3 regions of the Clostridioides sp. ZZV15-6598 genome follow, and region 1 is predicted to be linked to each of the others. Evidence: riboswitches for the same ligand, from Rfam matches in the RefSeq annotation. Region 1 holds a riboswitch; each other region holds the start of a gene.

Region 1 (4,289 bases):
ACAATAGACCTAGTGCTTACTGGGTCTAATCCAGCTGTAGGCTCATCAAGCAATACAATTTCATTTTCCATTGCTATAACTGATGCAATTGCTACTCTTTTTTTCTGACCATAACTTAAAAAGTGTACTGGTCTATCTATAAAATCTATTCCATTAACAGCTATCAAAGCTTTGTTTATTCTCTCTTTAATAATTTTTTCATCCATCCCAATGTTTCTCATCGCAAATGCTATGTCATCATATACTTTTGAGTAAAATATTTGCTTTTCTGGGTCCTGAAAAACAATTCCTACATTTTTTCTAAGATTATACAAACTCTTCTTATCATACTTTAACTTTTCTTCTTTGAAAAGTATTTCTCCAGATGTAGGCTTTAATATCCCCATTAAGTTCATAAATAAAGTTGATTTTCCTGAACCATTTGAGCCTATTATACCTATAACATTTCCCTTTGAGAAATCCATATTAATGTTCAATAATGCATTAGCATTTTTTTCATATTGATATGTTAAATTATTTATTCTAAACATCATTATCCCCTACTATGTGAAATTTACCATCATACAATTTTATGTCTAATGATATACACATATCATCATACCTTGTCATAAGTCTTTTGTACAGCATACTTCCAAGAATCCCTAAAGATTTATATGAAGTTTTTAAATTTATGTACCCAAATCTTAGTTCTTGTGACTTATATATCTCTGAAAATTCTTCTAAAAATATAAATATAAATCTATATATTAACATTGATAATTCAACAAATGTGTCTGGCAAATGTAATTTTTTGAAGAAAAATATTAACTGATTAAAAGGTGTTGTAAGTATACAAAAATACACACAAGTTAAACAAGACATAGCTCTAAATAATACATGAATAGACATGTCAATAGATGCCTTTGATATTCCTACATAAAAACTAAAAAACTGAAAACTATATAGTAAGTCTGTTTTATTAAAAGATATATTCACAAGAGTTATACCTATACTAAGAAATAAAAAATACATTGGTATTTGAAGTAATTTCAAATAATTTTTTAAATCTATCCCTGCTACGCAAACAACTAAAATACTCATTAAAATCATAATTCCACTTAAGATAAATACATTTTTTATTACCATAGAAGCAATTAGAAAAATTGCTCCTATGGCTACTTTTTTATTTGGATTTACTTTACTTAATCTATTTGTATATGCATATTTATCAATTATAAGCATAATTAACTTCTCTTTCCTTTTTGAAGACCTAATATGTATCCTATTACACCTGCACCTAGAGCTGCTTGTGCAGAGAATAATAAACTCTCTATTTCTCCACTTGGTGGCTCATATGGGCTACTAAACCAAGGCTCATAATTTGGATTTATCTTAGTAATTTCACTTTCAGCTTGACCATCTGCTCCTCCATATTCAGCACCTGAATTTACAAGTAATGGGAATATAATCAGAGCTACTACTAATAAAAGTAATAATATGTTAGTTTTTGTTTTTGTTTTAGCACTCATTAGCTTTAACTCCTTTATCATTATTTTCTAGTATGCTTTTTTCTCCATTTTCTGTAATTAAATTATATACAATTACAGTAAGGATACCTTCTGCTATTGCTATTGGTATTTGAGTCATAAAGAAAATTCCTAAGAATTTAATTGCTGAAGCCATCACTCCACCAGATGGGTCTGGGAAAGCCAGTGCTAGTTGTATTGAAGTTATTGTATATGTGGCTAAATCTCCTATTGCTGCTGCAAGAAATACTGGTATAGCATTGTTTCCATCTTTTTTCTTTAATACTTTAAATATTAAAAATGATATAATTGGCCCTATTATAGCCATTGAAAAAGCATTAGCTCCTAAAGTAGTTATTCCCCCATGTGCTAGTAATAATGCTTGGAATATTAAAACTATAGTTCCAAGAACAAACATTACACTTGGTCCAAACATTATTGCTCCAAGACCTACTCCAGTAGGATGTGAACAACTTCCTGTTACAGAAGGTATTTTTAATGCTGATAATACAAATACAAATGCTCCACATAGAGCTAATAAAACTTTCTTCTTAGGGTCTTGCTTTACTATTTTACCTATTGATTTTAATCCCACTAAGAAAAATGGTATAAATATAACTCCCCATGCTATAGACCATTTTACTGGTAAGTAACCTTCCATTATATGCATTGCATTTGATGTAACTGGAGTTAAAATGATTAACATAAGTGCAGCTATAACCCCTAATTTGATATTTTGTTTCATTTGAGTATCCCCTCTCTCCCTTTCTAATAATTAAAATATGAATAATACATGTATCCTTAATTCTAACAAAATAAAAAAGCCTAACTCGATGGCTAGGCTTCTAATTTTCGACAATCTAAATACAAACACATAAAATAAACATATCTGTATAATTATTATAAGAAACTTTCTCCATCCCCGAAGAAATCACTTTAATATTTTAGGCAGGTCTCCTGACTTAGCTTCATCCTACTCCTCTTCCTTCCCATGAAATATAAAAACATATTATCATAGTGGCTAACAAAAGTTTCGTCTGCATCACAGTAGCGGGGGCTGTAAAGGAATTTAACCTTCTTCCCTATTAATCTTGCTTAAAGAACCTACAATATTATATATTTAATTTTTAATATTACTTTATTTTTAATTCATTTTCTATATAAATCATTGTATACCTTTTCTGTGAAAATTTCTACATTTTTTACAAATTTTATTCATTTTTATATTTTTATGTATATAAATTCTTTTTTATAAATCGTTTAACTCCTAATTATTTTCTTTAAATACATTGAAACTACATCAGAAAATCTAGTTATGTCTCTTGAATATATAAAATCATTTCCATATATTAATCTTTCAGCTTCAAGTTCTGATTCTTTACCTGTAAATACTCCTAATACTAATACATTTTGTTTCCTAGCTTTTCTTACTTCATTAGCTGTGTCTCTTAAACCAACAATACCTCTGTAAGCTTTTTCACCTCTTAAAGTTCTCTCACTGTTTTTTCCTATCTTTACATCATTTGGTCTTCCATCACTAAGAATTATTAAAATTTTATTTTCTTCGTCTCTATTTATCAAACCACTACATATAGATTTTATAGCTAAACCGTCTCTATTGTTACCAGCACAGAAGTATTCAAAGATATTTTCACTATTTTTAATACTGTCATCATAATCCTTAAATCTTTTTAGTATCGTATAATCTAAGAAACTAGAAAAACCCATAACTCTATTTGGTATTCCAACTTCTGTCAAAGCATTTGCAATTATGTAAGCTTGAATTGCTACATTTCCTTGGTTTCTACTTTGAGAACCACTTGCATCCAACAATATATCAATAACATATTTGCCTTTTTCATTTTCTATATCTTTATAAAATATCTTATTATTGTTACTTCTTCCAACTCTCCAAGCTCTATTTGCTAATATAGTGCCACAATCAGAATATACTCTGGTTTTAGCATTTTCTTCTACTAAAATTCTAGAAAGGCTTTCTTTTAATCTCTTTATTTGTTGTCTATACATCCTAGCATGTTCTCTAAATTTACCTAAATTATTTTCTTTTTGTCTTGTTACATATTTTAGCTGAAAAACGTTATTACATTCACTTCTAAGAACACCATCTGTGAAGTGAATTCTACATCCCTCATGTACGTTTCTGCAATTTTGTGTTTCAAGTTTTTTAATTTCACCCTTACTTAAATAAGTTTTCCCATAATAATGTTCTATTTTAGTGTATATTTTATTTACAGTCTCCTCATCAACATATATAATTCTATCTGCTGAATTGCTAGCTTGAGAATTGTCAAAGTCTCCTACTCCCTCTATAAGCATTGATGAAGAGATTGAATCTATGTCACTTTCAACAATATTTTCATCTTCATCACTATATAGTTCTTCATACATAAAATCAGCAAACGTATCAAAGTTTACTTCAACATTTTTTACATTGTTTTCATCATATGTAGAATTACTTTCTTCACTATTCAATATATATTCAAAATAAGTTAAATATATAACATCTAATGCCTTTAAAATCTCCATAATATCCTGATTTGTATCTATAAGCCTTATGTCATTTACTATTCTTCTAGTTATACTGTCTAATGCTGGATGTTTATCCATGCTATAAAGTACAAATGCATATTTAATCTTGTCCATCATATCGTTATTGTGTATCTTGGTAAAACGTGAAACAATATCTTTATACGCTCTTTTTCTGATATCTTCTATTCCAGGTCTATCTTTAATAGCTTTTTCTTCAACAATTGTATTTAATAT
Region 2 (4,289 bases), on a different contig from region 1:
GCAAATATTGCAACAAGTATCATAATTATTAGCACTAAAAAAGCTAGTTTATGTATAAATAACATTTCTTTAAATTTCTCCATATTATTTACCTCCCACCCTCATTTTAGGATTAAGAAATAGGTAACATATGTCTACAATTAAATTAAATACTATAAATATAATCCCTGTAAATAGCACATATCCTTGTACCACTGGATAATCCCTACTCATTATTCCTTGTATTACATAGCTTCCCATACCTGGAATACTAAAAATAACCTCAACCACTGTGGAGCCTCCTAAAATAGCACCAAAATAGTTTCCCAGAACAGTTACAATAGGCATTAATGAATTTAAAAAAGCATACTTAAAAATAACTATTTTATTTGGCAACCCCTTAGCTTTTGCCACTGTTATATAGTTTTGTCCTATACTTTCTATTAAAGTTGCTCTATTTAGCCTTGCTACAGTTCCTATAGTTCCAGCTGCTAAAACAAATCCAGGCATTATTAAATGTTTAATTGTACCATACCCACTTGTAGGTAGCCATCTAAGAGTCTCACAAAATATACTTAACATAATAATAGCTAACCAAAACCCTGGAATAGATGTCATAAGTAAGGATACAAAAGTACCAATCTTATCTATCGCTGAATCCTTTTTTAAAGCCATTATTATAGCTAGTGGTATAGATAACACTATAACAAAAAACATAGCCATTAAAGATAAAGAGAAGGTTATTGGTAACCTTCTTAATATCTCTTCTGTGATAGATGTCTTTTTGATATAGGAAAGTCCTAAATCTCCAGTCATAGCTTTTTTAGTCCAATTAACATACTGGACTATAATATTATCATTTAACCCTAATTCTTCTCTAACTCTTTCTATTTCTTCATCTGTAGGAGCAGAAATACCATCCATACTTAAATATTCAACTGCTGGGTCACCAGGTGCTATAACCCCTAATATAAATCCTAGAAAAGTTATTCCTATCAAAATAGGGATAGTCATCAATATCCTTCTAATTAAATATTTAAATGGTGTTTTCACTACTTACTCCACTCCATATTTGCTAATGTAGTTCCATATAATGTAGGTTTGTACCCAGTTATTTTTTTATTATAAGCAATTAAGTTAACGTCTTCAAATAATGGTATAGCTGATGGATGTTCTGCTGATATATCTTGAAGTTCATCATATATTTTACTTCTTTCATCTAAGTCCATTGTTTTTTCTAATTGACCTATTAATTCATCTGCTCTTTCATTTTTATAGCCCAATGAATAAGCTATATTACTTGACCCTGTGCTTCTCATATAACTATCAAATATAGAAAATGGTTCTGCATTTGGAAGACCTTGAGTGTGAAGTGCTATATCATAATTTCCTGTTTTTTGTGCTTCCTTAAAAGCAGCTCCATCAAGTATAGTTATTTTAGAATTTAATCCAACTTCACTTAATACAGATTGTATATACTCTGCTACAGTTTTGTATGGATAACGGTCTACACCATAAGATGGTATTATAAACTCTAACTCTTTTGTTTCCCCTTTTAACTCATTTTTTATGATTTTTTTTGCTTTTTCTGCATCATAAACAGGTTTAATTTCCTTAGCAAAAGGAGAACCTTGGTTCAATATATTCATAGTTGGAGTTCCATATCCTCCATAAAATTTATTTACTATAGTTTCTCTATCCAACAACAAACTTAGTGCTTCTTTTATCTTAACATTATTAAATGGTTCCCTAGTGCCGTTTGTAGATACAAATTGAGTTATTGTTGATGGAGATGTTTTAATCTCAAAATTTTCATCCTTTATTAGCTCACTAGCTAACTCTGGAGTAATAGCCCCTAAATCCATAACACCCATAATTTCCTCTGATTTAAGTGCTGTGTAACGAGTTTGTGCATCTTTAATTACATTTACTCTTACATTTTTAACTTTACTTTTATCTCCATAATAGTCTTGATTTCTCTCTAACGAAACAAATTGTTCTTTTTCTCTTTCTTTTATCTTAAATGGACCAGTTCCTTGTGCATATTTAGTAAAATCTCCTGTTTTTATATCAAAACACTCCGGACTATACATAGCACTTCCAAATCTAGCCATGTTGTATATTAAAGTTGATATTGGTTTACTAAAAGTAAGTTTAACTTCATAGTCAGAAACTTTATCCACACTTTGTAAATTAGGATATGTCTTTTCTATATCAAACGAATAAAAAGGTGAAGCTTTCGTTTTCATATTCATATAACGTTCAAAGTTTTTTACTACTGAATCTGCATTCAAATCTACACCATCATGGAATTTTACACCCTTCTTTATTGTAAATTTCCATTCTTTATAATCATCTGAATTTGACCATTTTTCTGCAAGTTCTGCCTTTGGTTTTCCATCATCACCCAGTCCTATTAGTGGTTCCCAAACATAAAGTATAGAACTTGTGTAGTAAGCATCTTGTTCACCTGGTGCCAAATCCCTAGCTGCTGCTAAGACTACTTCCTTTTCATTATTCATCTTACTAACATCATTATTTTCCTCTGGTTTACTACACCCTGTTATCAATGATAACATCAGCATAACTGCTAAAATTATACTACTCAGCTTCCCTTTTGAAATCTTCCTCATGATACATTTCCCCCTTATTTAGAAATATGAGCATAAAAAAAGTTATAGCAAATAATGCTATAACATCCCATTTTAATATGTATACTTTAACTTCTAAATTCCATATACAAAACAATAAATCTAGTTGCTCCCCCCTAAATTTATTTGCTAATATTTAATGTAGGTATCTGACTTACATTTCATTTTCTCAGCCTTTCCAAATAACATCTGTTGGCTATGTAGAATTTATCCATGCTTACAGTGATGGGTTCGTGTTGGATTTTCACCAGCTTCCCTACTCTTTAAATACGTTTATTCAATTCTTAGTTTAATTGTATGCAATCTTATATAAATTGTCAACTTAAATCAAAATATAGCACTATATGCAAAATTAAAAATTATAAATATATAGTAATTCATCTGATAAAAACACTACTTTTAATTTAGTATTTATATTTACTAGTTGTATATGTTACAAATTAAGTGTCTAATCTTTATTATGGAATATAAATATTTAAATTAAAATTTACAATTATCTATCTATTAAAGTCTATTATAAAAACAGATATTTTTTTTTCATATGGAAGGTAATAAGCTACTTTATCCCCTTTAACTACATTTTTCATAATATGATTGTATATAGTTTCATACTCTCCGCCTTCATCATAAGATTTAGCATACCTAACTATATCATCTTCACAAGTAAATGTCTGTCCAAATTCAAGACTTAATGGCATTAATTCATATTTAAGTTTCTTTTTATCTAATAATGCTTTTAAATTTTTTGAACTATGTCTTTCTACCATATCCATTCTTTTCTTAGATACTGGAATATGAGTTTTGGATTTATCATTAACAATTGCAATTAATCTATTACAGTGTTCATTAAAAAATTCTATATTCTCATATGAAAAAAATGAAATTAATATAGTATCAAATTTTGTATTTATCTCTTCAAAATCCTTGACCATATATCTAATATTGTTTATATTATTGTCTTTTGTTGATTTTTCTAAGTAATTTATAGCATTTTGATTTATATCAATACAAGTTATCTCTTTCAATTCTTTGCTTAAATACATATCTATTAAACCTAATCCACAACCTACATCACAAAAAGTTTGGCTATCTTTGATGTATGGAATTATTTCTTTAGCTAATCTCTTGTGAAAACCAGTATATTCACTTGCATCAACAAAGGATTTTATTGTAGTATCATTCCAATTCATTCTCATATTTAAATTTCCCCACTACCTTTTAAATTTACTTTCTGACCTGTACTGTAAAACATATTGTTTCTCTCATTTCCACTTATTATGCTCATTACTTTATCATGTTCTTTAATTACAAATCCTGATAAATCATTTACTCCATACTTAAATAATATAGGTGCCATTGGAGTTGCTGGACCTACCAATACCACATAAGCATTTTTACTTAATTCTAAATACCAAGGAAAGGTTTTTGTACTTAATGTGTAACAAGATATAACTACAAAGTCCTGTTTAGGTAAGATATATGGTGCTGAAGTCTCTGGATAATCACCATATATATCTTCACTTTCTATTATGGATAAATCACACACAGGTGCAAATAGTTGTTCTAAATAGTGAAAATGACCTATAACCGCTACCTTTTTCCCCCTTATCATATTTTGGTATGAAATAAAAGGGTCATTAATTCTATCTTCTATAAAAT
Region 3 (4,289 bases), on a different contig from region 1:
ATAGTCTGGCCCTACTTTATACGGCTGTACTTTCATATTTCTCTTGACTAAAGCCTGCATTATTCCTAATGATATTGTAGTTTTCCCAACTCCACTGCTAGTACCTGCAATCAAAATCTTTTTCATAATACACCTCCTACCTAAAGTATAAATATAAAGTCATTCTTATTTCATAATTTCATATATCTTCTCTATGTCCAAATGTTCTCTCAAGAAATCTGCCAATTTATCATACTCTTTATCTTTAAACTCATCAAAGGAACTTACAGTACTTTCTAATTCTTTTAATCCCTTTTTCTTTCTTATATTATTTAAAATTGCTCTTGTAAAATCTATTTCATCAAATATTCCATGAAGATAAGTACCAATTACATTACCTTCTTTATTTACACTTCCTTCAGTATAATTGACTTCTTTATCTAGTTTTTTTGTTATCAAGTCTAAGCTACTTACTTTATTACTGCGATTTGTAATTCCCATATGTATTTCATAGCCTTTTACTTTCTTACCTTTAAGGTGGCTCATATATTCACCCATACATTCAATAATGGTAGCTTCTACTTGAGTCGTAGTCTTTTCCTCTTCAAATATTGTTTCTGTATCTAAAAGACCAATTCCATCTACTTCTTCAATTTCACTTTCAACATGATAAGGGTCTTTTAATTTCTTACCTAACATTTGATACCCACCACATATTCCAAATATCAATTTTCCCTGACTATGTAAATTTTTAATTTGTGACTCAAGACCACTTTCTCTTATGTATTTTAAATCATCTATAGTACTTTTAGTTCCAGGTATTATCAATATATCTGGATTCCCTATAGCTTCTCCATAGTCGACATACCTAAGACTTACATCCTCTTGTGTTTCAAATATATTAAAATCTGTAAAATTTGACATATGTGGGGTTCTAATTATTTCTATATGTATATCATTTTTATCCATTTTCTTCTTAAATCTAGTTGTTACACTATCTTCATCTTCTATTTTTATATCCATATAAGGAACCACGCCTAAAACAGGTACTTTTATAATATCTTCAAGCATCTTTAAACCATCTTGTAGGAGTTCTTTTTTCCCTCTAAATTTATTGATTATTACACCTTTTACTCTTTTTCTCTCATCATCATCTAATAAAAGCATTGTGCCTGCTAATGATGCAAATACTCCACCTCTATCAATATCCCCAACTATTATTACTGGTGCATCTGCTATTTTTGCCATACCCATATTGGATATATCTCTATCTTTTAAATTTATCTCCGCAGTACTCCCTGCACCTTCCATAACCACAATGTCATACACTGAGCTTAAATTATTAAAGGTTTCTTTTAATACATCTACCAACTCTAACTTATAATCATGATATTCAGATGAAGGCATCTCTCCTACAACTTTTCCCCTTACAATCACTTGACTTTTATGATTTCCAGAAGGTTTTAATAAAACTGGATTCATATCTGCTATCGGCTCTATTTTTGCAGCTTCCGCTTGAAATACTTGTGCTCTTCCCATTTCTAATCCTTCTTTAGTTATAAAAGAATTTAAAGCCATATTTTGTGACTTAAAAGGAGCAACAGTATAACCATCTTGTTTAAATATTCTACACAATCCTGCTGATAAAATGCTCTTACCTACATTTGATGCAGTTCCCTGTAGCATTACTTTTTTACCCACTTTCTACCCCTCCTTAAAGTTAAATTTTACCTAAAAATAAACTAAAAAAAGTCCTAGTGCTTCTAATGCTAGGACTTTTATATATATATTAATTAAAAATCTTTCACCCCGAAGACCTCATGTTTTAAATTAAATTAGGCAGGTATCCTGGCTTAACTTCATCCTACTCCTATAACCTTCCCATCAAATTGACAGTGGTATTTATAGTTTCGTTGGTTTCACAGTAGCGGGGGCTGCAAAGGCATCTAACCTTTTTCCCTTTTTACATCTAATTGAGAACCTAATTTTAATCTAATATTCTATTTTTGATAGTAAATTTATAAGCACATATCGTTTAATATTTAATGTTTAATTTATATAAAATCAGTAAAATTCATTTTATTTATTACAGTAAATCCATTATCAACTTCCAAAATTGTAATAGATGCATTATCAATTTTAAAGTTCCAATGATATTTATAACTACCAGAAATCAAATGTGTTATTATGTTTCTTATTGTACCTGCATGAGAACATATAAGTATTGTTTTTCTATTTAAATAATTATCATTTTCTAAAATTATATTGTCGATCTCTTTTGCTACTCTTTCATATGAATCTATCAAACTTTCCCCATTTGGGTATCTATAATTGCTACCTTCTTCTATCATTTTTTCAAATTCTTTTGGATATTTAACTTTTATCTCTTCAAAAGTTATTCCTTCAAAGTCTCCAAAGCTAATTTCTCTTAGATTTTCTCTTTCTTCTATTTCTATTAATTTTAGTTTTGATATTTTCTCTACCGTATCTTTAGTACGTGAAGATGGAGTTGTATAAATCTTATCTATACTTTCACTACTCATATATTTTGTAATTTTATTTATTTGTAATTTACCTTCTTCACTAATATAACTATTTATATGACCTGATAATCTTCCTTTTTCATTATCAGTTGTCAAAGCATGTCTTATTAATATTAATTTTATCACATTATCACCACTTTTTAGTTTTAAATAAACATAAAAATTAACAAATATATATAAATCAAATATACAAGTTCTGAAAGTTCTATTCCACAACCCAATATATCTCCTGTTACTCCATCAATTTTTTTGTAAATATGATTTTTAAACAATATTATAAATATAAAAACTACTATAGCTGAACATAATACCTTAATCAATACTATATCAGGCACTAAAAATATTAATTTAGCAATAATACTAACTATCAACAATGTGTATATTATAGCTGTTATTAACATACTTGTAGTCAATTTTCCTATAAATAAATTCCCCATTCCTTTTGCTCTTGGTGTTACCGTTTTATATGTCAATAACATTACTCCTAACCTTGCAATCATTGGCATGAATATTATAACCCATAGTGAATTATTACTTATAATACTATATACAAATCCAATCTTTAATAAAAGTACAAACATAATTGCTAAAAGCGAATTTGTACCTAATCGAGAATCTTTCATTATTTCAAGCATTTTCTCTTTATCTCTATAACTGTATATCGCATCAAATGTATCCCCTAATCCATCTATATGAAGCCCCCCGGTAATCAAAACACCAGCAAGCGTTATTATAATTGCACATATAAATGGCTGAAACAAAAGTATAGAAACCCATCCTATTAAATAAGTTAATATACCAATAACAAGACCCACAAGCGGAAAATATACTATAGATTTATAAAATTCATCATCAAATCCTACATCTAATTTTATAGGTATCCTTGTCAAAAACTGTAGTATCAAAATAAATCTTTTCATAGTCACATACTACTCCTTTATTTTCATAGGTATGCCACTAACTACAAAATAAACTTCATTGCTTTTTGATGCTATATATTGATTTATACGACCTACAATATCAGTATATATTCTACTAAGTTTATTTCCAGGAACAATTCCCATACCTAATTCATTTGTCACAAATACAAAATATAGATTTGTTTTTTCTATTTCTTTAATAAGTTTACTAATTTGTTCTTTTATGTACTCTTCCAGTTTATTTATTTCTTCTTGAGTAGATTCTTCTATGTTTAGATTATGTGAAAACATTAAATTATTTACTAATAGTGTCACACAGTCTAGTATAACAGTTTCATGTTTTTCATATATATTTTTAATTATAGAATATATGTCTTCATATATTTCATATGTTTTCCAACTTTTAGGTCTACTCTCTTGATGCTTCCTTACTCTATCTTTCATCTCATCATCAAATGGAATAGATGTCGCTATGTAAGCTGTGTTATTATTCCTATCTAAACATAATTTTTCGGCAAAATTACTTTTTCCTGACCTAGCTCCTCCTGTTACCAGAATAATTTGACTCATCAAAACACTCCTAAATATATTAAATTTTTTATCTCCCCATATCTATCTCATCAAAAGTCGCCATATTTTTGTAAGTATAATTTGAAGCTTCCACTATATTAAATGCCAAAGCTGCTCCACTTCCTTCACCTAATCTCATATCCATATTTAGTATAGGGTCTAATTTCAATATATCTAATGCTCTTTTAGTTCCTGATTCTGCTGACAAATGTGATGCTATCATATATTCTCTAGTTTTTGGATTTATTTTATAAGCAATTAAAGCAGCAGCATAAGA

Evidence for each region. A riboswitch is a leader RNA that binds a small molecule or an ion and turns the genes downstream of it on or off. The one in region 1 is predicted to bind cobalamin.
Region 2: linked by a shared signal. The riboswitch ahead of KGF50_RS09200 (ABC transporter substrate-binding protein) and the one ahead of KGF50_RS15485 (energy-coupling factor ABC transporter permease) in region 1 are both predicted to bind cobalamin.
Region 3: linked by a shared signal. The riboswitch ahead of KGF50_RS12700 (cobyric acid synthase) and the one ahead of KGF50_RS15485 (energy-coupling factor ABC transporter permease) in region 1 are both predicted to bind cobalamin.

The regions. Positions count from the first base shown of each region.
Region 1 covers NZ_JAGWCS010000094.1:9,113-13,401, forward strand. The annotation lists gene KGF50_RS15470 (energy-coupling factor ABC transporter ATP-binding protein) at 1-530, opposite strand, end outside; gene cbiQ (cobalt ECF transporter T component CbiQ) at 523-1,221, opposite strand; gene KGF50_RS15480 (energy-coupling factor ABC transporter substrate-binding protein) at 1,224-1,508, opposite strand; gene KGF50_RS15485 (energy-coupling factor ABC transporter permease) at 1,498-2,250, opposite strand; cobalamin riboswitch at 2,435-2,628, opposite strand; gene KGF50_RS15490 (nitric oxide reductase activation-like protein) at 2,766-4,289, opposite strand, start outside.
Region 2 covers NZ_JAGWCS010000036.1:18,567-22,855, forward strand. The annotation lists gene KGF50_RS09190 (ABC transporter permease) at 1-83, opposite strand, end outside; gene KGF50_RS22545 (ABC transporter permease) at 85-1,032, opposite strand; gene KGF50_RS09200 (ABC transporter substrate-binding protein) at 1,032-2,612, opposite strand; cobalamin riboswitch at 2,753-2,920, opposite strand; gene KGF50_RS09205 (methyltransferase) at 3,128-3,826, opposite strand; gene KGF50_RS09210 (Rossmann-like domain-containing protein) at 3,829-4,289, opposite strand, start outside.
Region 3 covers NZ_JAGWCS010000062.1:16,333-20,621, forward strand. The annotation lists gene KGF50_RS12695 (cobyrinate a,c-diamide synthase) at 1-126, opposite strand, end outside; gene KGF50_RS12700 (cobyric acid synthase) at 166-1,680, opposite strand; cobalamin riboswitch at 1,800-1,979, opposite strand; gene KGF50_RS12705 (histidine phosphatase family protein) at 2,034-2,648, opposite strand; gene cobS (adenosylcobinamide-GDP ribazoletransferase) at 2,669-3,442, opposite strand; gene cobU (bifunctional adenosylcobinamide kinase/adenosylcobinamide-phosphate guanylyltransferase) at 3,452-4,012, opposite strand; gene cobT (nicotinate-nucleotide--dimethylbenzimidazole phosphoribosyltransferase) at 4,041-4,289, opposite strand, start outside.